One region of the Microbacterium sp. Y355 genome, then DNA from elsewhere that is predicted to be linked to it. Evidence: predicted binding sites of a transcription regulator. Region 1 holds the regulator's gene; each other region holds the start of a gene.
What was found. The regulator LexA, encoded in region 1, represses DNA repair genes until DNA is damaged. The targets are predictions, from matches to a motif close to TCGAACANNTGTTCGA.

Region 1 (7,277 bases):
ACGCACCAGCCGCAGCGCATCGATAAACGCTGGGTCTGCTGCGAGGTAGCCGACCCTGGCACCCGCGAACGCAAACGCTTTACTCATCGTGCGCGACACCGCGAGACGCGGACGCCCCTCGAGGAGAGTCAAAGCAGAGACGGCGTCTCGTGGGGCGAACTCCCAGTAGGCCTCATCGACAACCACGACACCCGGTGCAGCTTCGTAGACGGCCTCGATGACATCGATGCCGAGCGGAGTGCCCGTCGGGTTGTTCGGCCTACACAGCATGACGACATCGGGGGCTGCCTCCCTGACCTGGGCAGCAGCGTCATCGGCAGTGATCGTGTAGTCGGGCTGACGAGCGCCGACCTGCCACCGTGCGCCCGTGCCCTGCGCAAGAAGCGGGTACATCGAGTAGGTGGGAGCAAACCCGTAGGCGGTGCGCCCTGGGCCTGCGAATGCCTGCAGGATGTGCTGCAGCACCTCGTTGGATCCGTTGCCCGCCCAGATCTGCGATGCGTCGAGACCGTGCCCGAGATAGCGGGCGAAGCCTTCGCGGAGGGCAGTGAACTCACGGTCGGGGTATCGGTTCACATCGCGCAGTGCGACGGCGATGTCATCGAGTATGTCGCTGGCCACCTCGTCCGGAACGGGATGAGTATTCTCATTCACGTTCAGCGCGACAGGAAGTGGAACCTGCGGAGCGCCATAGGGGGTAAGCCCACGAAGATCGTCGCGGAGGGGTAAGTCGCCAAGTGAAGAAGTCACCCTCCCCATGTTAACGGTGAGATCAGTTGCTGTACTGCGCAGGAATGGCCAACTGCTGGCCGACCTGGAGCGAACCGTTGCTGAGGACATTGAGTCGCTCGATATCACCAATCACGGTGCGCGGGTCAGTCGACGGTGCGAGCGACTCTGCGATCGACCACAGCGTGTCACCAGGCAGGACCGTCACGGTGTCGAAGGTTACCGTGCTCGCCGATTCGCCCGATGCGATGGCAGAGCCGCCGCTGATTGCTGCGAAGCCGATACCCGCAGCCAGCGGGAGTGCCGCGACGGCAAGCAACACGCGACGCCCACGAGTTGTCATTCGCAGCCGCGTCATTCGAGGCCGCGTGGTGCCAGTCGAAACAGCGGCGCCTGCGGTGATGCTGATGGTGCTCATGGGATTCTCCTCTGCGTCTTTGGCGTAGCGTTCGCATTCACCACTCGGCCGGGAGCAGTGAATGCGAAGCTACGTACCGAATGTATCTTCGAATTCGAACATCTGTCAAGAATTATTCGAAACCGAACCGCTGAAATCGCCGACACGCTCGAACAGATCTTCCTAATCAAGGTGTTTCTCGGATACGGTTTCGATAGACACACCTCATCACGGACCTCAGACATTCGAAGAGCCGCACCGGAATCGCGTACAAAGGAGCACCCATGAGCGACATCTCCGCACCCGACCCAGAGGCTCCGCGCACTCGCCGGCGTAAAAGCCTCAGCCCGAAGCAGATGGCGATTCTCGAGGTCATTCAGACTTCCATCGCCACGCACGGCTACCCGCCGAGCATGCGCGAGATCGGCGATGCCGTGAACCTCAAGTCGCTATCGAGCGTGACGCATCAGCTGGGTCAGCTCGAGCTCAGCGGTTATCTACGACGCGATCCTGGCAAGACACGTGCAATGGAGGTGCTGATCGATCTGCCGGGCTCCAGCGGTGAGAACCCTGCCGATTCCAGCACTCCCGTGGGCGACGCAGCCATGGTGCCGTTGGTCGGTCAGATCGCAGCCGGCGTCCCGATCACGGCGGAGCAGCAGGTCGAAGAGATCTTCCCTCTCCCCCGTCAACTCGTCGGCAAGGGCGATCTGTTCATGCTCAAGGTCACTGGCGAGTCGATGATCGACGCGGCGATCTGCGACGGCGACTGGGTCGTCATCCGTACGCAGAACACCGCAGAAAACGGTGAGATCGTAGCGGCGATGCTTGATGGCGAAGCCACGGTGAAGACGTTCCGCCAGCGCGATGGCCACACCTGGCTGCTGCCTCGCAACTCCGCCTTCGAGCCCATCCTCGGCGATGACGCCACGGTGCTCGGCAAGGTCGTTGCTGTGCTGCGGGCTGTCTGACCGAACACCTATACATACGTACGCACATCGAGAACACAGAAACCGTCCTTCCTATGCTTCGGGAAGGACGGTTTGTGCGTTCTCGGCGGCGCCCAGCGCCGAGAACGGAGCGCGCAGCGCCGCCAGAGGGTCAGACCGTTACTGAGATGTCTTCGCGCACGCGACGGGTGGCCTCGACGATGTTGCGCAGCGACTCTGTGGTCTCGTCGTAGCCGCGGGTCTTCAGCCCGCAGTCCGGGTTCACCCAGAGCTGACGCGTCGGGATCTCATCGACTGCGCGACGTAGAAGCGACTCGATCTCCTCGACCGTGGGAACGCGCGGGGAGTGGATGTCGTAGACGCCAGGTCCGATGCCGTGGTCGAAGCCGACCTCTGCGATGTCCGTTACGACGTCCATGCGGCTACGCGCTGCCTCGATCGAGGTCACGTCGGCATCCAGTGCACGGATCGCGTCGATGACGACGCCGAACTCCGAGTAACACAGGTGGGTGTGCACCTGCGTTGCGGCTGCCGCTCCACCCGTCGACAGGCGGAAGGAACCCACCGACCACTCCAGGTACGCAGGCTGGTCGGCCTTCTTCAGCGGCAGCAACTCGCGCAGCGCGGGCTCGTCGACCTGGATGATGGCGATGCCGGCAGCCTCGAGATCCGTGATCTCATCGCGCAACGCGAGGGCGACCTGGTTCGCCGTCTCTCCCAGCGGCTGGTCATCACGCACGAACGACCACGCGAGGATCGTCACGGGCCCAGTGAGCATGCCCTTCATGTGCTTGGCGGTCTTGGACTGCGCGTAGGTCGACCATCCGACCGTGATCGGAGCAGGACGTGAGACATCGCCCCACAGGATCGACGGGCGCGTGGCGCGCGAGCCGTATGACTGCACCCAGCCGTTCTCCGTCACCGAGAAGCCGTCGAGGTTCTCGGCGAAGTACTGCACCATGTCGTTGCGCTCGGGTTCGCCGTGCACGAGCACATCAAGACCCAGATCTTCTTGCAGTTCGATGACGGTGTCCACCTCGCGGCGAAGGAACTCGTCGTAGTCATCCTGCGACAGCTCGCCACGAATGTACTGAGCGCGGGCACGGCGGATGTCGCCGGTCTGCGGGAATGAGCCGATCGTGGTGAGCGGCAACGCCGGCAGTCCGAGTGCCGTTTCCTGAGCCGCTTCACGCTCGGCATACGAGACGCGCGAAAAATCGTCGTCGGCAAGTGCACGCGAGCGCACAGAACCATCACGCACACCTGGTGCGTTGCTGCGGTCGGCGAGTGCCGCGGATGCCGCATCCAGCTCTGCCTGGATCGCCTTACGGCCCGAGCCGAGGCCACGAGCAAGGGCGACGACCTGCTCGACCTTCTGGTCGGCGAATGCGAGCCAGCTGGCGAGGCGCTCGTCGAGCTTCGACTCGTCGGTCACGTCGTGTGGGACGTGCAGCAGCGAGGTAGAGGTGGATGCCGCGACCTGAGCCGCACCGAGCGACCCCAGCGCCTCCAGCGTTTCGAACGCGGCGGCGAGGTCGCCGCGCCAAATGTTGTGACCGTCGATCACTCCGCCGACGAGCACCTTGTCGGAAAGCCCCTCGACCGCCGTCGGGACGCTGCCGCGCACGAGGTCGACCGCGATGGCCTCGATGGGAGCCGCGGCCAGCACGGCGAACGTGGCGTCCAACGACGCGTACGGAGCCGCAACGAGGATTGACGGACGCTCAGTCGCACCACCGATGATTGCCAGCGCGCGTGCCGCGGCATCCGCCAACTGCTCAGCGGACGCGGGAAGTGACTCGCTGACGAGCGCCGGCTCATCCAGCTGCACCCACTCTGCGCCGGCGGCCTTCAGACGAGCAAGCAGCTCGACGTACACGGGGACAAGGTCATCGAGACGCGACAGCGGGTCGAAGCCCTCGGGCGCGGCATCCGATGCCTTCGCCAGCGCCAGCAGGGTGACAGGGCCGACGACGACGGGGCGCGTGACGAACCCGGCGGCGACAGCCTCTTCGACCTGACGCACGACGCGGTCGCTGGACAGCGAGAACGTCGTCTCAGGGCCGATCTCGGGAACGAGGTAGTGGTAGTTCGAGTCGAACCACTTGGTCATCTCGAGCGCGGCGCGCTCGCCCTCGCCGCGCGCGATGGTGAAGTACGCCGGTAGCCCGATCGAGCCGTCCGCCTCGCGAAGGTTGTCGAAGCGGGTGGGGATTGCGCCGACAGTGACGGCGGCATCGTGCACCTGGTCGTAGTACGAGAACGACTCCGGGATCGCCGAATCGGTGCGGCCGAGGCCGAGGGATGCGAGGCGCTCACGGCTCGCTGCACGCAGTTCGGCAGCAGTCTGCTCCAGCGCTGCGAGGTCTGAGCGGCCGGCCCAGAACGCCTCGACGGCCTTCTTCAGCTCGCGGCGGCGGCCGATGCGCGGGTAGCCGAGGATAGTCCCCTGGGGGAATGCGGTCATGATGTTTCCTTTCGGGGAGGGATCTAGTGACGCAGGGCAGGAAGAACGCCTGCCTCGGCGAGAACGGTGAGAACGGTTTCGTGTTGGTTGAACGCGTACAAATGCACTCCTGGTGCGCCGCCGGCCACCACCTCGCGGGTCAGACGTGATGCCCACTGGGTGCCGATTTCGCGACGACCTTCGGCCGTCGGCTCGACCTCCAGCGCGATCGAAAGTTCGCTGGGCAGGTCTTCGCCGGTGAGCTCGAGCACACGGCCCAGACGGGCGGGCGAGGTGATCGGCATGATGCCAGGAAGGATCGGAATCGTGACTCCAGCGGCCCGCGCACGCTCGACAAACGCGAGGTAGTCGTCGGCGTGGAAGAACAGCTGTGTGATCGCGAAAGTCGCCCCGGCGGCCTGTTTGGCAAGCAACGCCTCGACGTCCTGCGTGCGGTGGGCAGAGCGTGGATGCCCCTTGGGAAAGGCAGCCACCGCGATGTTGACATCGCGCCCCCGGGTGACGCGAGCGGCCCCTGGAAAACCAGGAATCGGCGTCTCCTCATACGGAGCACGCTCGGCCTGCACACGGCCAATCAGCTGTACGAGCTGCGCGGAGCTCTCCAGATCGCCGAGGAAGGTTTCCGGCTGACCGGTGGGTGGGTCACCGCGAAGGGCGAGGAAGCTGAGGATGCCAGCATCCAAGAATTCACGAATGAGCGCAGCCGCACCCGCATAGGTATTGCCGACGCATGTCAGGTGCGCGAGCGGCTCGACGTCGGTGTACTCGCGGATGAAGCGCAGCACGTCGAGTGAGCGTCCACCAGTGGAGCCGCCGGCGCCGTACGTGACGGAGATGAATTCAGGCCCCGCCGCCGCTAGCTGACGGACAGTCTCGCGCAGCGCCTCGTCGCTCGAAGCCGAACGCGGCGGGTAGAGCTCGAAGGAGAAAGGGACACGTGGGGTCCCGAGCGTCAAAGACTCGGAAGACATCATTCTCCTGGGGTGACAGAGTGGGCAGGGCAGCCGCGGACGACCCCAGACACTGGATCGTTCGCGGGCGGGTGCCGGGCTCGGCTGTCGCTCCACGTCCGGATAAACCGGCCGTTTCCAGAAACTTATGGCACTGATGCCACCTCGCGCACAGTGTGTGACGCCGTGTGTCAGAACGTCACCGCATAGGGTCGAAGCATGCAGCCGTACGGTACCTGGCCTTCTCCATTTCACGCAGTCGATATCGCCTCATCCGCGCCCCGTATAGACGGTGCGCGGTTCGTCGGCGATGAGATCTGGTGGGGCGAGTCGGTGCCGGCCGAAGGTGGGCGTGTCACAGTGCGCAGCTCGAACGGCAACGTGCTGCTGCCTGAGCCATGGAACGCTCGTTCGCGGGTGCACGAGTACGGTGGCGGCGCATGGACCGCGGACACCGACGGCACGTTGTTCTTCGTCGATGCGAACGACCAGAGGGTGTACCGGATGCTCCGGGGCGGCTCGCCGCAGCCACTCACGCCCGTTGGGCCGAACGGCATTGGCCCGAACCACGGCGGCCTACGACTGCAGCACGGTCGCCTCTTCGCGGTGCGCGAGGACCTCACCGACGATCGGCACCGCCGCGCGATCGTCGAGATCCCGACCGACGGCAGCGACGTTCAGCAGATCATTGCGACCTCCGGGTTCGTCGCACATCCTGCCCTCTCCCCCGACGGCACGCGCATCGCATGGGTGCAGTGGAGCGACCACCACATGCCATGGCAGCTGGCCCAGTTGCACGTCGCCCAACTCGGCGGCGACACGTTTGCCAGCACCCCCACACGCGCCGCACTGCAACCCGAATGGATCAGCGACACCGAACTCACCTACGCCGATGATCCCACCGGACGCTGGCAATTGCAGCGGATCTCCCTCGACGGTCTGGAGCGCACCTCCGGCCCAGACTCCATCGCGCCGGCCGATGCCGACACAGGGTACGGATTGTGGGTGCTGGGCAATCGCTGGTACCAACCGCTGTCGGACGGCCGTATCGTCGCCGTGCGCACTAACGGCTCAGATGAGATCGTCCTGATCGAGCCCGATGGATCGGAGAAGCGCCTCGATGTGCCGGCTACCGCGCACGTGAGCGTCGACGATACCGCAGGCGTCCGTGTGCTGCTTTCCGGTGGGGGCGCGGGCGTCAATGCCGGGCTGTGGTGCGTGGATGTCGATTCCGGCGCGGTCGAACGCGTCCGCGGAGGCATACCTGTCGATGAAGAATGGATGCCTCCGGCCACGCGTGTCACATTCGATGGGGCCAACGGACCTGTGCACGCATTCGACTATCCGCCGGCGAACCCGAACGCCGATGCACCCGCTGGCGAACTGCCGCCGTACATCGTGTTCGTGCATGGCGGCCCCACCGCGCACGTGTCAGGCGGAGCATCCACCGCCATCGCGTACTACACGAGCCGAGGGATCGGCGTGCTGGATGTGAACTACGGCGGCTCCACCGGCTACGGCCGCGCCTACCGCGAGCGCCTCGACGGGCAGTGGGGCATCGCCGAGGTCGACGACGTGCTCGCCGCCGCGCGTGGCCTTGCCGAGGCTGGCAAGGCCGACCCTGCGCGCATCGCGATCCGCGGTGGCTCGGCGGGCGGATGGACGGTGCTCTCAGCGCTCGTGCGCGGTGGCGTGTTCGCCGCCGGAATCAGCCGCTATGGCGTCACCGATCTGCGGATGCTCGCACAGGACACCCACGACTTCGAGAAGTACTACCTCGACGG
Region 2 (7,277 bases), on a different contig from region 1:
GCGAGCGCTTCCGCGAGCTGGCTGAAGGCGACGACAGCGCCGACTTCGTGTGACGGTGACGTCATGAGGATGCGCCGCCGCATCGCGGTACCGCTTGTCGCCCTCCTTGCGGTGAGCCTGGCAGCATGCGCGCCGGCGATGCCGGAATCGGTCGTGCCCGGTTCGGCGATCACCGTGGGGTGGACGGGCGAGTTCACATCGACCAACGCCGCCGCATCCCCCACGTCAGGCAATGTCGATATCGCCGAGACGATCCGAGGCGACTTCGGAGACGTGATCGACGGCGAGTTCGTTCCCGACGAAGGCTTCGGCGCGGTCACGATCGTCAGTGACGACCCGTTCACGGTGCGATTTGACCTCGCCGAGCCGTCGTGGTCGGATGACATCCCTCTCGACGCGGCAGATCTGCTGCTGGGCTGGGCCGGGGCATCCGGATACTTCGACCTCAGTGACCAAAGCGAGACAGCGGATGCCGGGCCGGATCCCGAGCTCGCGATCCCTATCGTTGATGAGTTCGCACGCGCGATTCAGGTGACGTTTCCGCGGCCGATTATCGAGTGGCAGCAGGCGGTCACGGTGCCGGTGCCCGCGCACGTCGTCGGTCGGCTCGCTTTCAACATGGACGACGACATGGAGGCGAAGCAGGCGGTCATCCGGGCGATTCAAGAGCGGGATCCGACCGCGCTCGAGGCGATCGCCAAGGTCTGGAACGAAGGCTTCGAGCTCTCCGACCAGGGGGAACTTCCCGCGGATCTGATGCTTTCCAGCGGACCATTCCTGGTTGAAGGGGCAGATCGCAGCGAAGCAGGACAGAGTGTGACGCTGGTGCCGAACCCGTCGTACCAGGGTCTCGTGACGCCTCAGGTCGCCCGCATCGATCTCGTGCCACCGGGCGACGACCCGATCGCCACGATCGGCGACCAGCTGGATGCTGCGCAAGTGGCTCCGATCGCGGCCAATCGGGCGCCGATCGTCGAGCTTGAGCGCAAGGATTTCACTGTTGATACAACGCATGACGGAACGGTGTGGGCGATGCTGTTGAATCCTGCTGGTGTCTTCACTGAGCAGCAGGCGCGAACCGCGTTCATCCACGCGGTACCGGCGAGTTCGATGGTGGAGCGCGGTGCCGGTGAATGGGCCGCTGCGTACGCCGTCACCACATCGATGGTGTCGGCGCCCGGCTCTCGCGCCCACGACATCGTGAGCGCCGACTCCGGATTCGCCGAGACGCTCGGCGATCCTGGAGACGACCCGGCGCTGGAGCGGGAAGCTGCCGGTCTCGCTCCAAGAACACATGTCTGCGTGCTGTACGACCGGCGGAGCGAGTTCGCGGTCGGGGCGTTCGCGGCGCTTCGGGATGCCGCAGGCGAATTCGGCTGGAGCGTGGTCGACTGCGGCAGCGATGACTTCGACGGCGCGCTCGTACAGCGCGGGTGGGATGCAGTGATCGCCCGAGTGCCGATCCCGCAGACGCCAGGGCAGATCGCTGCGCAGTGGGGCAGTCAGGGTGACGCATCCATCACTCGCCACGCGGATCCGGAGCGTGACGCCCTGATCACTCAGCTCGCCCAGACCACTGATATCTACGAAGCACGAGATCTTCGTGCGCAGATTGAGGCGACGATTGTGCGTGCCGCCATCGCACTTCCGATCGCGGCGAATCCGCGGGTGACGATCAGCGATCGCGACGTGACCGGCGTCACATCACGCAACGGCGCGGCGGCTCCGTTGACGTACGGCTCCGTGCAGTGGGCGGTCGTGCCGTGAACCGGACGCTGTGGGTTGTTCTCCCCATCGCGAGGCAGCGGTCGCGACCCGTAGAGTCTCCTCTGGAGGTTTTGCTGTGGGAATGATGTTGCCGAATGAGCTGATCTGGGTAATGGAGAAGCTGGGGTTCGAGTGGCCGGACATCGACGAGGACGAGCTACGTCGAGGCGGCGAGATGGTTCGCGCGTTCCACGGTGAGCTGGAGTCGAAGATTCAAGTGATGGACCGGAAGGTCAACGGGGATCTTGCGATGGCGATGCGTGGCCAGGCGGGTCCCGCGTATGTGAGCGCGTGGAATACGAACCGTTCGCAGAATCTGCAGAAGCTGCTGGATCTGCTGGGTCCCGTACCGACGGGCGTCGATATCGCGTCTGATGTGATCTTCGGTTTGAAGATGAAGGTCATCGTGGATGTGACGACGACGATGATCACGTTGGTGGCGATGTTGACGAATCCAATCACGGCGGTGGGCGCGGGTCCGATGCTGCTGATCAAGAAGAAGCTGTTGAATGCGGCGGTTGATATCGCGGTGGAGCAGGCATTGAATCAGGTGCTCCCGATGGTGGTCGAGCCATTGGCTGAGCATCTTCCGGCGGCCATCATGGCGGCGCTGGAATCGCCGATCGTCGAGGCCGTCGCGGGTGACCCGGATGAGTTCTATGCCGATCTGCAGGCTTTGGAACAAGCGGAGGGTGACATGGAAATGCACGCCTCCGATATCGAGACTTTGACGGAGCGGCTGATGGCAGATCTCGCCACGCTCAACATCGGGGGAGACTGAGTATGGGTAGGGGTCCTGGTTCAGAGATCGCCGATGCCATTAAGCATTCGCTTGATGGCATGCCGATTCACGTGCGGCAGCTCGCGGAGATGTTCCGCAAGCACGGTAATGCGCACAAGCGCAACAACAGCGACGTCACTGATCTTGACAACACCGGCGTGCCGCAGGAGCTGCGGGATGGCTGGAACACGGATTCCGGCTGGAATCCGAACCAGGTCGAAAGCTGGGGCAAGGGCGACCGTCCCGACCCGAGCGAGTACCTCGACGACGACTACATCCGAAATCACCTCGCCCAATTTGAAGACGGCGCGAGCCGGATCTACTTCTCAGACTCTCTGCACAAATGGGGCCCAGGCAATGGGGGAAGCACCTACGTGTTCCCCACCTCGCAGCTGCAGGAGATTCTTGACGAGACGGGTGGAAATCCCTTTGAACTTGCGGATCGGCTCGGGATGCAGCCAAGTGACTTCTTCGATGCGGACGGCAACCCGCTTCCCTTGGAAATCCGTCACTTTGATCCGTCCGAACTCGCCAACATCCGCATGCCTTCCGGCAACGAAGGCGGCGCGAACGCCCAGTGGATTCCGGGAGGCTACCTGCCGACGGGGGTTCCAGAGGCAGTGATTGACATTCCTGGAAGCGCCACCGGAGTAGGGGCCATCTTGGACAACGATGGCAACGTCATACCCAACGGCGGCGATGACTATAACCCCGGACTTTGGCCCGGAACGAGCCAAAGCATGCCGACGCGACCATGAGTCTCGAAACGGCCTTTGCTCCTGACTCGGTCCGTACTGGCGCCGTGATTTCATTCAGCGGGGAGAAGCTCATCGTGAGCGGGGAAGTGATCATTCGCGCCGTCGAAGCTCGACTGACGGCCCCCGGACTGACGCTGGACCGCACTGATCAGTGGCTCGCGAACAACGTACCTCTTCTGTCGAAAGGTGCGGCGTGGATCGTGCCGCTGTCCTGGGAGCCACTTCAGCGTGACGGGGATGCATCCGAACGACAAAAGCTGCGTGATCGAGCCAACGAGCTTTGGATCGATGTTCGGAGTTCATGCTCGTACAGGCAGGGCAATCCGATCGCGATCGATCTTGCCCCTGAGCCCGGTCAGAGTGGGCGATATGTGTCGGAGCTGGTGCGCACAGGAGTCAGACGAGCTGACTGGTGGGAATTCGGCGACTGTGCGGTGGTCCTGGTCGTTCACGGCGAACCATTACCGGCCCCGAAGACAATGATCGCCGTGCACGTGGTTCCGAGCGGTTGGGTGTCAACGCGCCGACCTGCGAAGAAGATACCGCGATTGGACCTCAGCTGGTCGTGGGCGGAAGTGGTCGAGTTCGCACGTCGGGAGGCGTCTGTGACGGCAGATACCCTGGCAAGGGTGGACGAAGAGGGGCAGGACTCATGACAGGTGCATTTGGGAACGTCGACGTGAACGTGGTGCCACGCATCTACGGTGCGAGCGAGCTCGGAGTGCTGTCGATCACGGCTCCGGGCGACGCCCATCCTCGGGTGGAGTATGTCGGCGGCGAGATCTTCGTCGGACTGGATGCAGGCGACATTCGCGCGGCGGTCACTCGGGGGCAGGCAGAGGAATGGTCACGCCCGTTCAGCGATGCGGTGGCTGCGGCCGTAGCAACGGCGGGCGCACTGCCCGACGTCGTGGCGGGCACGATCGTCATCAACGATGAAGTGCTGGCTTCGGCAGTGCTGATCGATCGCACGCGTGCCGCAGCGGTGGCGCTTCAGGGCGCCCCGGTCGTGTTCGCGCTGTCGCGTGACCGACTTGTGATCGCAGGAGCCGACGACGAGGCCGGCATCGCACGCGTTCTAGACCTGGCTGAGGAACTGTATGACGCGGGTGGTCCGTTGGTGAGCGCTCACCCCATCGTCCTTGATGACGGCGCCTGGGCACCGTTCCCGTGGCTCGAGCGTTTCCCGGCGCTCGAGATGCGCATCCAGCGCGTACTCCGTTTGTTCGGCGTGCGTGCGTACGAGGCGCAGACCGTGGCGCTCCAGCGTCCCGATGTTCACCTCGCCGACCCCAAGATTCAGGTCCTCGAGACCGGTGTCACCACCACGTTCGCGACCTGGCCGAAGGGCACCGCGACGCTGCTGCCAGTCGTTGACAATGTGATCATCGCGGATCCGGCAGGCACACTCAGCGTGGCGACAATGAACGAGTTCCTCGATGCCGCTGGCGAGGCCGTCGTGCGCACTGGCCTATCGCCGCTGCGCTACTTCGTGCCTGGAGAACCGCCGCGCTGACCACGCTCCCGGCGATCGAGAGTGTGTCGCGGACAGTCAGGCCGCGATGTCGAATCGTGCGCGGCCGCCTAAGCGTGGGGTGCGTGCGGGGTCGACGTAGGCGGGCGGGATGAACCAGACCCCTGCGGTGATACCCGACCCGTCGATGCGGATTTCCCAGCCGTTGTCATGGATGCGGTGGTGGCAGGTCTCGCACAGGAGGATCCCGTTGGAGAGGTCCGTTCGTCCCTGATCGCGTTTCCACCATCGCAGGTGGTGTGCTTTGGTCATCTCGGGTGGGAGGTTGCACATCGCGCATCCGTCGTCGCGTTCTACGAGCGCGAGGCGTTGTGCTTTTGTGAAGAGGCGTTTGTGTCTGCCCCAGTCGAGGATTTCGCTGTCGCCACCGAGGACGAGCGGGATCACGCCGGCGCCTGCGGCCATTCGCCGTGCGGCGCCTGCGCTGACGGGCTGGTCGATGCCGTCGATGGTCGCCGACCCGGTGCCGTTTACGAGGTCTGCATAGTTGATGCGGACGATGACCGTCGCTCCGGCAACAGGGGTGCGCGATGTGCAACCGAGGACGTGAGAGCAGAACAGGGCGAGCGCGTCGGCCTGCAACATCGCGACAGTACGGCGGTCGGCATCCGGAGCATCCGGATCGGGGGCGTTTTTGCGGGCGGCGAACGCGGCGGACACGTAACCGCGGAGCGCGGCCACGATCGGCGCACCGGTCTCGACGTCGAAGTCCCCGTCGAAGTGCAACCGCCCGCCACGCTCGTGGAACGTCAGCGAACGTCTGCCGCGCTGCTCATCCTCACGCGGTTCCATACCGTCTGGATCCAGCCATGCCTCCACGCGCACCACGAGTCGGCGCACCTCATCGAGCGCGAGTCCCGGTGCAGCGTCAACCAACAGTTGCTCGCCCTCGGACGTCTGCTCCAGCCCGGCCGCGATCCGGCACCGCTCCAGCACTGCGATGATCAACGCCGCCGCCTGCGCGCTGAGCGTCCCGGCCTCCATCGCCTCCCGCACAAGCGGGTACTTCGCAGGCAGGCGCGAGCCCAGCAGATCCGTGCGGATCGCGGTTGCCTCGCCCACCTTGATCAGACGCGACGCGTCCCCAGTCGACACGCCAGTCGCCGCCGCGATCAGCTTTGACGCCGAACGGAATCCCTGCTGCTTCGCCAGAGAGTCGGCGCCGAGCTCAGGACGTGACTCGCTCGCAATCCCCGCCGCCACATCGACATGCACAGCATCCAACCGACGCTGCAACAGGCCGACCGCGTTCGTGACCGCGATGAGCTGTTCCCTCGAAAGGTCATTTGCCTCGCTGGCGTCTGCCCACACTTCATCAAGGCGAGAGAGCGCCTGGTGCAGAACGGTCAGCTTTGACATGTCTTCAGCTTATCGCAAAATCGAGTCAGTATCGAAGATTTGTTCTAAAACAGTGGAAATATCCTGAGATTGAAGGGTTTGATCCGAAGCGAGAAGATATTCCACCTTAGAATCTTTAAACGATTACTGAAGGGAAAATACCAGCGTGATGGGCTGATCTCCCCATCGCCTCTGCACTCGCCCCTCGGTAGCGTCATAGCCGGAGGTGGTTGCCGTGGGAATGATGCTGCCGAACGAGCTCATCTGGGTGATGGACAAGATGGGGCTCGAATGGCCTGACATCGATGAAGATGAGGTGTGGAAGGCCGCCGGTCTCGTGCGCGTTTACCGCGACGACATGGAGACGCTGGTGCAGGCAGCCGATCGTCGCATCAACGGCGACCTCGGTGCCGCTATGGTCGGACAGACCGGCACCGCACATGTGACCGGGTGGAATCGCAACCGCTCCGAGAATGTTCAACAGCTGCTCGATATTCTCGGACCCGCAGCCACCGGTATCGACCTCGCCGCGGATATCGTGCTCGCGTTGAAGATGAAGGTGATCATCGACGTCACGGTCACTCTCGCCCAGTTGATCCCGTTGCTGGCCGCAGGGCCGTTCGGGCTGGGCGGCGCCGCTGTGCTGATCCTGGCACGCAAGAAGCTCTTCTCGATGGCGATGGAGGCGACGCTCGAGCAGGTCATCAACCAGGTGCTGCCGCTGGCGATCGAACCCCTCGCGGAACAGGTGCCGGGGTTGGTGTTGGCGATGCTGGACGCTCCCGTCGTAGAGGGCGCAGTTGGCGACGCGGACGAGTTTTACGCGGATCTCGTAGCTCTCGACCAGGCAGCCGACGACATGGATGCGCACGCCGCCGATGTCGAGGATCTGACGGATCGACTGCTCGCAGACCTCGCCAACCTACAGATCTCAGGGGAGTGAACGATGTCATCGATGAAGACGCTGATGCGAGACCTCGTGGATGCCGTGGATGGCGCAGGGCGCGAGTTCAAACAGGGTTTCGCGGGTGCGTTTCGCAAACGCGGCGGAAAGCACCGGGCAGATGCCGACCGCATTCGTGGCGTGGACCGTCGCGGA
Region 3 (7,277 bases), 110 kb from region 1:
AACGCCGGCGCGCACGATATCTATCGTGCGCGCAGACAAGCTCACCTCGACCGTGGTGTCCATGATCGCCAGTTCGACATCAGCCGTGCGCATCCATCCCGTCAGCTGCGCTGAATTACCTTCGGACGGGATGCTCTGGCGCCCAGTCAGCAGCACGCGCACCCAGTTCTCCTGCTGCTCCACCACGGCGACCGTGGTGCCGCCGTACCGGTGCTCCCGCGGCAGCGCGGCCACCGGCTCTCCGAGCGGATCGGCCCAGACCGGCGCGGCAGCTGCGATGGCGCGGGCTGTATAGCCGGCAAACGGCGCCTCCGGGTCGGTGTCGATCGGAAGATCCTGCAGCACGGCGAACACATTCGCCTCTGGAAGTGCGAGAGCGTCGTAGACGGCGGTGTTCGCCGGGAAGCCTGTCGGAGTCGGCGTGGGAGTAGGCGTCGGAACCGGAGTAGCGGTCGGCGCACTGGTGGCGGGCGAGGCGACGTCCGGAGAGGCGTCTGAGCGCGGCCAGACTACGGCGAGGACAATGACCAGCGCGACAACCAGGGCACCGATGACGCCGATGAGGGTCCACTCACGCGGCCCGAGCCGCTTCATGGCGCGTACCGTAACCTGCGGCGCGTCAAGAACTCACGGTGCTCGCCCGTCAGCGGATCGATGAAGCGCAGCTCTCTGGCGAGCAGTTGGAGGGGCCGTTCATGGTCGTCGGGCTTCTCGTCGGTGAGCACCGGGTAGAGATTGTCGTGCAGGATCCCGGTGCCCAAGGAAGCAAGATGCACCCGCAGTTGATGCATCTTGCCGGTGTGCGGACGCAGCAACGTGTGGATGAATCGATCGTTGGCATCGATCAGCTCGATGAGGGTCTCCGAGTTCGGCTCTCGTGACGGATCGACCTCAACACAAAGCTGACCGCGCAGCTTCTCGATATGGGTGCGAACTGTCACGGGGAACGGGTTCTCCCAGCGTTCGGGCCGTGCGGATACCGCCTCGTAGACCTTCGTGATCTGCCGATTCTGGAACATCACCTGGTAAGCGCCGCGCGTCTGCACGCGGGCAGAGAACATCAGCAGCCCGGCGGTAGCGCGGTCGAGTCGGTGGATCGGCGCGAGATCTGCATTGTCGAGTTGCCTCCGTAATCGCACGAGCGCTGAGTTCTGCACATACTTCCCGGCTGGGGTGCTCGGCAGAAAATGCGGTTTGTCGATCACGACGAGATCGTCGTCCTGATACAGAATCTCGGCGTGGAACGGGATCTCGGTCTCTGCCGGCGGCTCACGGTAGTACCAGACGAACTCCTCGGCATCCAGAGGAGTGTGGCGGGTCAAGGCTGAGCCGTCAGCGGCGACAATCTCACCGCGATCGAAGCGTTCGCGTAGCCATTCCGGATCGAGATGGAAGAAGCGTTCGACCATGTACGCGCTCGCTGTCGGCCAGGGGCCTGTGCGTGGCAGATGCAGGCGCGTGGCGCCGACGCCATCGCGGACGGGGAGCGGGGAGGACATCGCCATCAGGAGTCGTAGCTCAGGCTGAGCTTGCGCAGCAGGGATGCCATCCGGTCACGGTCGCCCCTGGTCAGCACTCGCAATAATTCGGCCTCGACGTCGACGAGGCGGGTGATCGCGGCATCAACCCTGATGAGGCCATCGTCGGTGAGCGTGACCAGGACGCTGCGGCCATCTCCTGGATCGGCCTCTCGGCGCACGAAGCGGCGCCCCACCAACCGGTCGATCCGGTTCGTCATGGTGCCGCTGGAGACGAGGGTCTGCTGCAGCAGCTGCTTGGGAGAGAGTTGGAAGGGTGTTCCCGCCCGGCGAAGCGCGGAAAGAACATCCCACTCCCAGGTCTCGATGTCACTACGACGGAACACATCGCGGCGTGCGCGGTCGAGGTGCTTGGAGAGGCGATCCATCCGGGAGAGCACCTCGAGAGGCGAGAAATCGAGGTCGGGGCGCTGGGTGTTCCACGCGCCGACGATCCGGTCGACTTCATCTGCCTCGCTCATCTGTCCATTATCGTCTCAGACGAACAGCTGTCTTCTCAGGCGAACATCACTCGTCGCGTCGGCTCATCGATGTACTCGCGTCCGAGCGGACTCGTCCACACCAGAGTTCCTTCTGGTTCCTGCCGAACGGTCCATCGATGACGGACATCGACATCAGGGTGCTTCAGGGGGTGATGACTCGAGCAGAATTCCGCGAGGTTGTTGAGTGATGTTGGCCCACCCAATGCGCGATCAAAATTGTGATCGATCTGGCAACGGACCGCCTTCACTCGGCATCCGGGGAATCGGCAGTGCTGATCTCGAGCCCGTAGATAGCGCTTCATCCGGTTCGACGGCACGTAAGTGTCGACGTTCGTGACCATTCCGCTCGGGTCGAGGAATAGACGAGAGAAACTCGGCGCATACCCGGCCAGCGTACGAGCGATGTCTGGATGGATCGGTCCGACTCCGTCGAGCTCAGCCATCAGATCATCGCGGCCCAGGAGCGTGTTCGCGGCGATCGTCACCTGGACAGAGGGGCGCAACGCCTCCATATCGGACCCTGTGAGGCATGACGGCATGGCTGTGAGCAGCAGGTCGCAAAAGATATCGGCTCGACGCTGATCCATCGTTCGATCGTCGTCCAGGGTCTTGGCCATGGCGGTCAGGCGGTCGATGATGGCGAACGCGATAATCTCAGGAATCACCGAGAGGAACTGTGCCATCGCATCGGAAGTGGACCGGGCCGAAACCTTGCGTTCTTCTCTTGCCTCACGGTGAGCCTGCTCGAGGCTCACGGGGCGGAGCGCCGCCGTCACGGCGCGGGCATGGACGCGTGTGCGTGCAGCCGTCGTCGTGCATGCGTACGGTACGACGTCGCGTTCGTACGCGGCGCGCAGGGTCGCGCCGTTATCTGCACCGTCGTGCGCTCCTTCTGGCGCAGCATCCAGAATCACTTCCGCATGCCGCCGGCTGATGCGGCCGTCGCGAAGAGCCTGGAGGGTTGCAGGGAAATCTGCTGCTAGCGCGACCCCGTAGCTGAATTGAATGTCCATTGTGTTCGGGGAGACGTGTCCTGCGGCCGCGAACTCGGCGACCATGGAGCGCTGCGCCATCGAACTGTAGACGATCGTGGGATCGGTCTCGTATGCGAGCAACTCGGCGCGTTCTGCGAGTGCCATGGCCCGCAGCGCTTCCAACGACGCGATCTGGGAACCCAGATCGACCCATTCATCAAGCAGATCAGCGCGACGGTCGGTGGCGACCGAAGGATCCGTTCGACGCTGCTCTGCGATGGGCATACTCCATTATCGAAGATCAATACGAGTAAGTCAAGATAGTGAGGCGTGAATACTCGTATATATCTCGGGTGCGTAGCGATACAGGATTTCATTGGTCAGGGAGTGCCCCCTCGGGCATGGCAGAATTGTCTCGCGGCCTCATCGCCGCGGTCCGCCGTAGTGTAATGGCAGCACGACAGCCTTTGGAGCTGTTAAGTCTAGGTTCGAATCCTGGCGGCGGAGCATGACGGAGAACAAGCTCGCGATCATCGTGCTCGCCGCAGGGCAGGGCACCCGCATGAAATCTCGATTGCCGAAAGTGCTCCATTCGATCAGCGGACGTTCGCTCGTCGGACATGTGCTGACCACTGCATCCCGTCTCGGCGCGGAGCGCATCGAGGTCGTGGTCCGTCACGAGCGCGACCGCGTCGTCGCGGTGCTCGCCGAGCAGTACCCGGACGCCATCGTCGTCGACCAGGACGAGATTCCAGGCACCGGGCGCGCGGTGCAGATCGCTGTCGACGCGCTGCCGGATGACTTCGTGGGTGACGTTCTCGTGCTCTCCGGCGACGTGCCACTGCTGGAGGCCGAGACCCTCCAGGCACTTGTTGACGCGCACCGAGGAGCCTCCGCTGCGGCCACTGTGCTCAGCGCGCTGCTGGACGACCCGACCGGCTATGGACGCATCATCCGCGACGCCACCGGCACCGTGGCGCGCATTGTGGAGCAGAAGGATGCCACGGCTGAAGAGGCGGCGGTCGCCGAAATCAACTCCGGCGTCTATGTGTTCCGTGCCTCCGCGCTGCGCACGTTCCTGACGAAGGTCGACCAGAACAACGCGCAGGGTGAGATGTACCTCACCGATGTGATCGGGCTACTGCGTGATGCGCAGGAGATCGTCGCAGCCGAGATCGCCGTGGATACCGCCGCGACCTTCGGCATCAATGACCGGGTGCAACTGGCTGAGGCCGGCCGCGTGCTCAACGACCGCATCGTGCGCCGCTGGCAGCGCGAGGGTGTCACGATCATCGACCCCGCGACCACCTGGATCGATGACGACGCGAAGCTCGCTGCGGATGTCACGATCCTGCCGAACACGATCATCTCCGGTGCGACCGTCATCGAATCCGGTGCCGTGATCGGACCAGACACGTCGCTGGTCGACACCGAGGTCGGTGAGGACGCCGTCATCCGCCGGGCCGATGTCACGCTCGCCGTCATCGGCGCCGGCGCCAACGTCGGACCGTTCGCCTACGTTCGCCCAGGCACGGTGCTTGGCGCGAACGGCAAGATCGGCACCTTCGTCGAGACAAAGAACTCGCAGATCGGTGAGGGCAGCAAGGTTCCGCACCTCTCGTACGTCGGTGACACCACGATCGGTGAACGAGTCAACCTCGGCGCCGGAGCGATCACCGCGAACTACGACGACATCGTCAAGCACCGCACCGAGATCGGTGACGAGGTGCACACGGGCTCGCATAACGTCTTCGTCGCGCCGGTTAGGATTGGTGCTGGTGCGAAGACCGGAGCGGGAGCAATCGTCCGCAAGGACGTCCCCGCTGGTGCCCTAGCCTTGAGTGTCGCCCCTCAGCGCAATGTCGAGGGGTGGGTCGAGAAGAATCGTGCCGGGACGGGCGCCGCAGAAGTGGCATCCCGAGCGAATAAAACCGCAGAGTAAGGCTGGTCATGGGGCACAAGAAGAAGACCGTTGAACTGGATCGGGACAACGGTGTGGCCCCCGGGCTCATCGCGAAGACCAAGAAGCGGCTCGTCGTCGCAGGCGGTCGTTCGCACCCAGAGTTGACTGCGGCGGTCGCCGAAGGACTCGGCATCCAGCCGGTACCCGTCGAACACCGCACGTTCGCCTCAGGTGAGATTTACGCCCGCTTCGAGGTCTCGATCCGCGGATGCGACCTGTTCCTCATTCAGACCTTCGGTACGCCGGTCAATGAGTGGCTCATGGAGACGCTCATCATGATCGATGCCGCGAAGCGTGCTTCTGCCAAGCGCATCACCGTCGTCGCCCCGTACTACCCGTACTCCCGTCAGGACAAGAAGGGTCGCGGTCGCGAGCCGATCAGTGCCCGCCTCGTCGCAGACCTGCTCAAGACTGCCGGTGCCGACCGTGTGATGAGTGTCGACCTGCACGCCGCGCAGATTCAGGGCTTCTTCGACGGCCCCGTCGACCACCTGTTCGCCAAGCCTGTGCTGCTGGAGCACTTCAAAGCGAACCTCACTCCCGAAGATCGTGAGACCCTCACGATCGTCTCGCCCGATATGGGCCGTGTCCGGGTGGCTGACACCTGGTCAGATAGCCTGGGCGCCCCGCTGGCGATCATCCACAAGCGCCGCGACCCGAAGGTCGCCAACCAGGTCTCGGTGCACGAGATCGTCGGCGCCGTCGAAGGCCGCACCTGCCTTCTCGTCGATGACATGATCGACACCGGTGGCACCATCGTCAAGGCTGCACAAGCGCTGAAGTCTGCAGGCGCGCGCCGCGTCATCGTCGCCGCCACGCACGCGATCTTCAGCGACCCGGCGAGTGAGCGTCTTCAGGATGCTTCGATTGACGAGGTCGTCGTCACCGACACCATCCCGCTGAGCGAGTCGCGTCGCTGGGATGGGCTCATTGTGCTGCCGATCGCCCCGCTGCTGGCCCGCGCCGTCCACGAGGTGTTTGAGGATGGTTCTGTCACCAGCATGTTCGGCGGCGACGCGTAACCGACCCTTCGATCAGCACAGCCCGCGCATAGCGGGCCGTTCTAATCTCGAACCCATGATCAGCTCGACTGTCCCGTCATCCGTTCGCAAGAGCGCAGCCGTCGCAGGTGTCGCAGGACTTCTGGTTCTGGCCGGATGCTCCGGTGCAGCGGACGCAGAGGCAGAGGCAGGCCCACCGTCGGGCGACGAATACGTCGACGGCACCTACACGGCCGAGGGTTCGTACCAGACGCCAGAGACGGTGGAGCAGATCTCGGTGACGCTCAGCCTTGAAGGCGGCGTCGTCACCGATGTTGAGGTGGCCGGTGACCCGCAGGCGCGGGAGACCGAGCAGTATCAGGGCCAATTCATCGGCGGGATCGCCGAAGAAGTGGTCGGCGTCTCAATCGACGAGCTGAATGTGAGTCGCGTCGCCGGTTCGTCGCTGACCAGCGGCGGATTCAACTCTGCAGTGGCCGACATCAAAGAGCAGGCCGCGGCCTAGTCCACGATGTCCGTCTGGCGCTTCGACGCGATCGGCACGCGGTGGGAGATCGAGACCGAAAGCCCGCTGAAGCAGGCGCAGCGGGCGGCGATCGATTCCCTCATCGAAGACTTCGACCTGACCTGGTCCCGCTTTCGTGATGATTCGCTGGTGACACACCTTTCGCTGGCTGGTGGTACGGCTGCGATACCGGCGGATGCCGCGGCAATGCTCGAGACGTATCGCGAACTGTCCGCAGCAACCGAGGGAGCCGTGAACCCGTTGGTGGGGGAGAGTCTCAACGCGCTCGGCTACGACGCTGCATACTCCCTCGCTGCCGTGGAGCCGCAGGCGGCGCCGTCCGATTGGGCCAGCATCCTCACCTGGTCGGAATTGCAGCTGTCGCTGGCATCCGCTGGGGTGATCGATGTCGGCGCGCTCGGCAAGGGACGACTCGTCGATCTCGTGGTCGACGCTCTCTCCGACGTCGACGGCGACCTCATCGTCGATGCGGGTGGCGATCTCGCCGTGCGGGGCTCCGAGGTGCGTATCGGTCTGGAGCACCCGTTTGATGCATCCAAGGCGATCGGCATCGCGACGATCCGTGATCAGGCGCTGTGCGCATCCGCCATCAATCGGCGCGCGTGGGGCGACGGTCTGCACCACGTGCTGGATGCTCGCACCGGCAGGCCGGTGCGCACGTGGGCAGCGACGTGGGCGATCGCCCCCGACGCGATGCGGGCGGATGCCGCGGCCACCGCACTGTTCTTCGATGGAGGTGCGGAGCTCGCTGACCGCTGGGATGTGCGGTGGGTGCGAATGAGCACCGACGGAC
Region 4 (7,277 bases), on a different contig from region 1:
GATCTCCGGCGCCGGTGGACACAGATGCCCCAGCCGTTCGAGCGCGCTAGCGACCTCTGCGTCGGTGATCGCATAGAACCGCTGGCGACCGCGGGGTCTGCATTCGATGAGACCCGCATCGAGCAGCACCGACAGGTGCTCGCTCGCCGTCGACGCGCTGACACCTGCGGCAGAAGCCAGTTCTCCTGAAGGGCGGGCCGAACCGTCCATCAGAATGTTGAGAAAAGTGGAGCGGGTCGGCGCTGACAGCGCATGCCCGATCACCGAGAGATCACGCGACATGTCGCCATCGTACGCGCGCACACTTCGGTGCATCCCGAAACGTCTCCGCAGTATTGTGCGGGCATGACACTGCACACATACGACAATGCCCGGAGCGCCGTGCTGCGGGACATCGGCTTGCTGCTGCGCACGGGTCCAGGGTCACTGGCTGATTTCGGCAAGATTCTCCGCGCCGCAGGCGTCAGCCTCGACGGCGGAGGCGTGTTCACGCATCAAGATGCATCGATCGCGCACTTCCTCGTGGATGATGCCGACACTGCCGTCGCGGCGTTGAATTCCCACGGGATCGGCCCCGTCACCATCAGCGACGTCGTCATGGTGAGACTCGACCAGGAGAAACCAGGTCAGCTCGGCGCCTTTACTCGTATGCTTGCCGACTCCAGGATCGACACCCTCGTGCAGTACAGCGATCATGACCACCGACTGGTTCTGGTCCTGTCGCCGGATCAGCACCTGCGCGCCAAACAGCTCGCTTCTGCGTGGACTGCACGCTGACTACTTCAGTCGGCGATCAGCCGCTTGCCGGTGTTGGAGACGTCGAAGCGCTCGTAGCCGAGCGCGTCATAGAAGCCGAGGACCTGCTCGTTACCTTCGCGCACCATCAGTTGCACTTTCGGGCATCCCATCGCCTCAAGCAGACGTTCTACCTCGACGACGAGCGCACGTCCGATGCCCTCGCCACGGCGATCTCCCGCGCTCGCGAGGTAGTACAGCCAGCCCCGGTGGCCGTCGTAACCGGCCATGACAGTGCCGACAATCGTTCCGGCCTCCTCGGCGACGAGGAACAGTTCCGGTTGCACCTTCAGCTTGCGCTCGATATCGAGGTACGGGTCATTCCACGGCCGTACGAGTCCGGCATGCTGCCAAAGACCGACGACCGAATCGGTATCCTCCCGGACGAAAGCGCGTATCTGCGAAGTCACCGCAGAACTCTACAGCGAATACGGCCGCCGCTCTGGCGCACAGCGCGTCAGAGGCCGAGGATAGAACCCAGGAGGTCGAGACATGGGTCGCGCGAAGAAAGACATCAGCCAGGTGAGCCCGACAGGCAAGGCGGCGCTCGCAGCGCTCGGAACCGTGCAGGTCGCCTTCGCGGCGCTGGCATTCTGGGATCTGGCACATCGGGCGGACGAGGAACTGCGGGGCCCGAAGCCCGCCTGGATCCCCGTCATCCTGGTGAACTGGATCGGTCCCGCCATCTACTTCGTGTTCGGTGTCAGACGCGATACCCGGTAACGCCCACACAGGAAATCGCGGTTTCGAGCGACCTCCAAGAGCTCGAGATCCAGCGTGCGCGGGAGCAGCGGGGAACCGGCTCCGAGCGTGACGGGAGCGAACTGCACCCAAACTTCATCGAGCAGGCCGGCGTCGGCGAACTGCCCTGCTAGATCACCGCCCCCGATGATCCAGAGATCCTGCTCCCCCGCTGCCTCGGACATCGCCGCATGAACCTCGGCGATGGGCGCCTGAGTGAGCGTGACATCCGCACCATCAGGTATGGGAAGCGTACGATGCGTGAACACCCACGCAGGCTGGGTGTAACCCCATCTACCACCTTCGTGTTCGAGCACCCACTCGTAGGTGGATGCTCCCATCGCCAGCGCGCCGATCGTCTTTTCGAACTGCTGATAGGCCATCGCCCCGTCAGGATCGACATCTTGCTTCAGCAGCCAGTCGAGCGAATGCTCAGTCGTCGCGATGAAACCGTCGAGGCTGGACGCCGTGAAATAGTGAGTCGCCATACAAGCATGCTCGCACCCACCACTGACATCGGTCAGAACGCGGCCGCGGGATCCGTTCCAGGGCTGACCCATTGCAGGTCCGGATAGCGTTTGAACCACGAAACCTGACGGCGTGCGTAGCGTCGCGTCAGCGTCTGAGTCTCGGCGATCGCGTCTGCCTCTGACTTCTCCCCCGCCAGCTGCGCGAGCGCCTGGGCGTAACCGATGGCTCGCGGCGCGGTCGTACCCCGCTCCAGCCCTGCTTCGCGCAGCAGGGTGACCTCGCCCAGCATGCCCTGCTGCCACATCCGTTCCACTCGGCGATCAAGGCGTTCAACGAGTTCAGGGCGTTCGACATGTAGGCCAAGGATGCGTGTAGCCGCGTGCCAGAGCTGAGGCTTGTCCGGAAGAGCCGCACCGTGTGTCTCTGCGCCCTGTTCAATGACTTCCAACGCACGCATCACGCGACGGCCGTTCTTCGGGTCGATGCGCGCCGCCGTCACGGCATCGGCCAGCTGCAGCCGGGCGAAAAGTGCGGGAGCACCATACTCTTCGAGTTCGAGTTCGAGTCGCTCGCGTACCGCAGGATCGCGCGGAGGGAACTGGAAATCGAAGATCACGCTCGATACATACAGCCCGGAACCACCAACCAATATCGCGTCGCCACCACGCGCATGAATGTCGGAGATCGCGGCGCGCGCTAGGGGCTGGTACCAGGCGACTGCCGCGTCCTCCTCCACCTCGCGCACGTCGAACATGTGATGTGGGATGCCGCGGCGCTCGTCGATCGGAAGCTTGGCGGTGCCTATGTCCATACCGCGGTAAAGCTGCATGGCATCAGCGTTGACTACCTCGGCGGGATTTCCGGCGCTACGAAGAGTCTCGGCGAGGTCGAGAGCCAGATCGCTCTTACCCGTGCCCGTCGCGCCGACGACAGCCCAAAGGCGCGGCCTCGCGCCCAGGGGTGTGTCAGACACCGACGCGCAGAGTGGGAAGGCCCAGCGACACGGCGCGCGGAGCGCCCGGCTCACCAGCAGGTGTCGGAATACCGCAGGATTCCGTTTGTGACCGATCCCAGGCGTCACCACCTCGTGTGCGTCGAATGCGCAACGGCGCACCTGTCGGGTCATCGGCGAGCAGGTGGAAAGGCGCCCCGTGCGTGATCTTCACTGTGACCACGTCTCCTGGCCTCGGAATCTCCGATCCAGCCGTGACCTCGAAATGAACCAGCCGGTTGTCTTCGGCGCGGCCGGTCAGACGGTGCGTTGAGGCGTCTTTCTTGCCTTCGCCGCTGGCGACGAGAACTTCGACCTCACGACCGATCTGACTCTGGTTCTCTTCCAGCGCGATCCGCTCCTGCAGGGCGAGCAAGCGGTTGTAGCGTTCCTGTACCACTGCCTTCGGGATCTGATTCTCCATGGTCGCGGCGGGAGTGCCCTCGCGAATGGAGTACTGGAAGGTGAAGGCGCTTGCGAAGCGCGCCTGCTCGACCACTCTCATCGTGTCTTCGAAGTCTTCTTCGGTCTCGCCCGGGAAACCAACGATGATGTCAGTAGTGATCGCCGCGTACGGAATACGCTCGCGCACCTTGTCGAGGATGCCGAGGAACTTCGAGCTGCGATACGAACGCCGCATCGACTTCAGAATACGGTCGCTGCCTGACTGCAACGGCATGTGCAGCTGCGGCATCACATTCGGCGTCTCTGCCATCGCGTCAATGACATCGTCAGTGAAGGCAGCCGGATGTGGGCTCGTGAAACGAATACGCTCCAGGCCGTCGATCTCCCCAGCTGCGCGCAGCAGCTTCCCGAAAGCCTGACGGTCACCGAACTCGACACCGTATGAGTTGACGTTCTGGCCAAGAAGCGTGACTTCGATTGCACCATCATCTACGAGGAGTCGGATCTCGTTCAGGATGTCGCCAGGCCGGCGGTCCTTCTCCTTGCCGCGAAGGCTGGGGACGATACAGAACGTGCACGTGTTGTTGCAGCCGACCGAGATCGACACCCAGCCGCTGTGTGCGGAATCACGCTTGGTGGGCAGCGTCGAGGGAAACACCTCGAGAGATTCCAGGATCTCTAATTCGGCATCACCGTTGTGACGCGCGCGCTCGAGCAGGCCGGGCAGCGAGCCCATGTTGTGCGTGCCGAACACGACATCAACCCAGGGCGCCTTGTCGAGTACGACGTCTTTGTCCATCTGTGCCAGACACCCGCCGACGGCGATCTGCATACCGTCCTTGCGCCGTTTCACCGACGCGAGGTGACCGAGCGTGCCGTAGAGCTTGCCTGCCGCGTTGTCGCGAACTGCGCAGGTGTTGATGATGACGACATCGGCCTCCGCCCCGTCGTCAGCGCGGAGATAGCCCGCGCTCTCGAGCGAACCGGAAAGACGCTCAGAGTCGTGCACATTCATCTGGCACCCGAAGGTGCGCACTTCGTACGTTCGCTGATGTCCGTCAGCGTCGACGGCTGCCGACGAGGCCGTGATGATCGTCGGTTCACTGCGCGGAATAGTCATGATGAACCCATTCTACGAGCGGAATCTGAGACTATCTCCGAACCGTTGAAGAGCGTCACTACGAATCGACGAACCGTACGCCTCTGGTCGGAGTGCCAGATGACGCTTCGCTCAGCGCTGTACGCGCAGCGGTCGTGGCGACAGAACCGCCGTAGCCGCGACGGGCCAATTGTCCGACAAGCCGGCGCAGGGCTGTCTCAAAGTCGAGTCGAGACATCGAACGCGCCTTCGTGCGCGCAAACTCCAGCGCGCGCTCCGCATCGTCATCAGGCACTTCGTCCAGCGCCGCATCAATCACGTCGCGAGGGATGCCTCGTTGCGAAAGAGAGCGTGAGAGCGCCACGCGCCCCTGCCCCTTGCGCTCGATGCCGGAGATCACCAGCTGTTCGGCCAGCCCCACATCGTCGAGGTAGCCCCGCCGACAGAAGTCATCGATTACGTCATCGATTTGGGCGGCACTCAGTGCATTTCCACGAAGCACCTGTCGGGCCTCTGAGATGGAAAGCGAGCGCGCCCTCAGCTTGCGGACCAGAGCCGCTTCTGCCGTCTTGCGCGTGTCGTCATCGTCATCGTCTTCATCAATGGAGGTAGGGCCATCGACCGGCGCGTGCATCTCGCCACCGGTGGAATGCGCCCGCTCGGGCAGAGGCGACGACGGATCCTGAGCCGAAGCCGGAGCCGGAGCGGGCGCCGAAGCCGAAGCCATCTTCCCGCCGAAAAGAGGGATGACGGGGGCGAGGCGATCCTCGCCCCCGTTCGAGTTGATCACAATCAGGCCGGACGACGCTGTGCGAGCTCGTCAGCAGATGCCGGAGCGACCTCGGCGGACGCGCCGCCAATGCCGAGCTTCTGCTTGATCTTCGTCTCGATGGTCAGCGCGATGTCAGGGTTCTTGAGCAGGAAGTTGCGCGCGTTCTCCTTGCCCTGCCCCAGCTGGTCGCCATCGTAGGTGTACCACGAGCCGGACTTCTTTACGATCGTGTGCTCGACGCCGAAGTCGATCAGGCTGCCTTCACGCGAAATGCCGATGCCATAGAGGATGTCGAACTCCGCCTGCTTGAACGGCGGCGCCATCTTGTTCTTGACGACCTTGACACGCGTACGGTTTCCGACTGCATCGGTGCCGTCCTTCAACGTCTCGATACGGCGAATGTCCAAACGGATCGAGGCGTAGAACTTCAGCGCCTTTCCACCAGCGGTCGTCTCAGGAGAGCCGAAGAAGACGCCGATCTTCTCACGCAGCTGGTTGATGAAGATCATCGTGGTGTTCGTCTGGCTGAGACCACCCGTGAGCTTACGGAGCGCCTGCGACATGAGGCGCGCCTGCAGACCCACGTGCGAGTCACCCATCTCGCCCTCGATCTCAGCGCGAGGCACCAAGGCCGCGACGGAGTCAATGACGATGAGGTCGATGGCACCGGAACGCACCAGCATGTCTGCAATCTCAAGTGCCTGCTCGGCAGTGTCAGGCTGCGACACCAGAAGCGCATCGATGTCGACCCCGAGCTTCTTCGCGTACTCGGGATCAAGCGCATGCTCAGCATCGATGAAGGCCGCGATACCGCCATTGCGCTGCGCATTGGCGATCGCGTGTAGCGTCAACGTCGTCTTACCCGACGACTCAGGGCCATAGATCTCAACGATGCGGCCACGCGGAAGCCCGCCAACACCGAGAGCGACATCGAGGGCGATGGAGCCGGTCGAAATGACGGCGACAGGTGCGCGCTCGTCGCTGCCCAATCGCATGATTGAGCCCTTTCCGAACTGCCTGTCGATCTGAGCGAGAGCTGATTCCAGGGACTTCTCGCGGTCTGCGGGTGATGGCATGACGTGCTCCTCGTGTTCGCATGGTGCCGCCTGTAGGCTGTCGCGGCCGCCCCGACTGGGGCGAGCTCTCCGACAAGGCGTATGGCTTTTCGGCCTGTCTTCACCGTAGGAGGAGCCTCAGACATTGCGTCGGAGATTCCAGGAACGGTGGAAAACAACACCTCGAAACCACTTGTGCAGAACACTACGCGTATTTCGAACACATCTTCGACGACACGCCGAGTGTGTTGATCGACGGATGGGCGTGGAAAGACCGAGCCTTCAGCGCTTGCGCGACTCCAGCCGGCCGACGCCGTAGCGTCGTTCTGCCGGCACGTCGGTATCAATGCACAGCGCCAACCAGATCTCGCGCGGCGGCACACCCGCGTCCAGCGCGTCCAGCGCTGAGCGATTGCCCAGCGCCTCCAGAACGAGATCCTTCATCAAAGTGGATCCGCGCGCACCGAACTCAAGTTCGACCGCGCGAAGAAGTTCACTGCGTCGCATAGAGGTTGATCAGTGCAGCGAGAGCTCAGGCTCGATCGATGCCACGAGGTCATCCGGAACAACATCCGGGAAGACCTGAATGCCTTCGAGCACAGACATGCGGTCGCCGACCTCACGCATGATCAAGGAGATGGGTACGTCGAGCGCATCGGCAACCGAGGCGAGAATCTCGCTGGATGCTTCTTTCTGCCCACGTTCGACCTCGCTGAGGTATCCGAGCGCAACCGAAGCTTTGCTCGCGACCTGCCGGAGCGTACGCCCTTTCTGCAGGCGGAAGTCCCTCAGTACATCGCCGATTTCCTGTCGTACAAGAATCATCGGAACCTCCTCTCCAGTCCCCTCAACGGAGCTCCTTCTAAACGGATCGCCAGTCTAACCTGACTCCCTGATGAAAACGCTATCGTTTCACGCTGTGCTTTGGTTGTGAGCACATCTTTCATT

Region 2: AC1C2O_RS10175 (DUF222 domain-containing protein) is a predicted target of LexA. The motif match lies at 6,231-6,246, and genes of this name have one in related genera.
Region 3: AC1C2O_RS18325 (HNH endonuclease signature motif containing protein) is a predicted target of LexA. The motif match lies at 3,289-3,304, and genes of this name have one in related genera.
Region 4: recA (recombinase RecA) is a predicted target of LexA. The motif match lies at 6,546-6,561, and genes of this name have one in related genera.

What each region holds. Positions count from the first base shown of each region.
Region 1 covers NZ_JCAIUD010000002.1:377,769-385,045, reverse strand. The annotation lists gene AC1C2O_RS18875 (histidinol-phosphate transaminase) at 1-759, opposite strand, end outside; gene AC1C2O_RS18870 (LysM peptidoglycan-binding domain-containing protein) at 773-1,147, opposite strand; gene lexA (transcriptional repressor LexA) at 1,411-2,097, shown strand; gene metE (5-methyltetrahydropteroyltriglutamate--homocysteine S-methyltransferase) at 2,228-4,543, opposite strand; gene AC1C2O_RS18855 (methylenetetrahydrofolate reductase) at 4,567-5,514, opposite strand; gene AC1C2O_RS18850 (S9 family peptidase) at 5,713-7,277, shown strand, end outside.
Region 2 covers NZ_JCAIUD010000001.1:2,106,375-2,113,651, reverse strand. The annotation lists gene AC1C2O_RS10205 (hypothetical protein) at 1-53, shown strand, start outside; gene AC1C2O_RS10200 (ABC transporter substrate-binding protein) at 64-1,767, shown strand; gene AC1C2O_RS10195 (hypothetical protein) at 1,850-2,548, shown strand; gene AC1C2O_RS10190 (hypothetical protein) at 2,608-3,306, shown strand; gene AC1C2O_RS10185 (hypothetical protein) at 3,303-3,962, shown strand; gene AC1C2O_RS10180 (hypothetical protein) at 3,959-4,822, shown strand; gene AC1C2O_RS10175 (DUF222 domain-containing protein) at 4,859-6,199, opposite strand; gene AC1C2O_RS10170 (WXG100-like domain-containing protein) at 6,420-7,121, shown strand; gene AC1C2O_RS10165 (hypothetical protein) at 7,125-7,277, shown strand, end outside.
Region 3 covers NZ_JCAIUD010000002.1:267,606-274,882, forward strand. The annotation lists gene AC1C2O_RS18310 (L,D-transpeptidase) at 1-594, opposite strand, end outside; gene AC1C2O_RS18315 (pseudouridine synthase) at 591-1,499, opposite strand; gene AC1C2O_RS18320 (MarR family winged helix-turn-helix transcriptional regulator) at 1,505-1,999, opposite strand; gene AC1C2O_RS18325 (HNH endonuclease signature motif containing protein) at 2,035-3,279, opposite strand; tRNA gene AC1C2O_RS18330 (tRNA-Gln) at 3,430-3,501, shown strand; gene glmU (bifunctional UDP-N-acetylglucosamine diphosphorylase/glucosamine-1-phosphate N-acetyltransferase GlmU) at 3,503-4,936, shown strand; gene AC1C2O_RS18340 (ribose-phosphate diphosphokinase) at 4,945-5,979, shown strand; gene AC1C2O_RS18345 (FMN-binding protein) at 6,035-6,463, shown strand; gene AC1C2O_RS18350 (FAD:protein FMN transferase) at 6,470-7,277, shown strand, end outside.
Region 4 covers NZ_JCAIUD010000001.1:864,471-871,747, forward strand. The annotation lists gene AC1C2O_RS04325 (ArsR/SmtB family transcription factor) at 1-282, opposite strand, end outside; gene AC1C2O_RS04330 (hypothetical protein) at 346-777, shown strand; gene AC1C2O_RS04335 (GNAT family acetyltransferase) at 783-1,205, opposite strand; gene AC1C2O_RS04340 (PLDc N-terminal domain-containing protein) at 1,288-1,518, shown strand; gene AC1C2O_RS04345 (dihydrofolate reductase family protein) at 1,482-2,024, opposite strand; gene miaA (tRNA (adenosine(37)-N6)-dimethylallyltransferase MiaA) at 2,057-2,980, opposite strand; gene miaB (tRNA (N6-isopentenyl adenosine(37)-C2)-methylthiotransferase MiaB) at 2,973-4,523, opposite strand; gene AC1C2O_RS04360 (regulatory protein RecX) at 4,582-5,229, opposite strand; gene recA (recombinase RecA) at 5,295-6,350, opposite strand; gene AC1C2O_RS04370 (DUF3046 domain-containing protein) at 6,612-6,836, opposite strand; gene AC1C2O_RS04375 (helix-turn-helix domain-containing protein) at 6,846-7,154, opposite strand.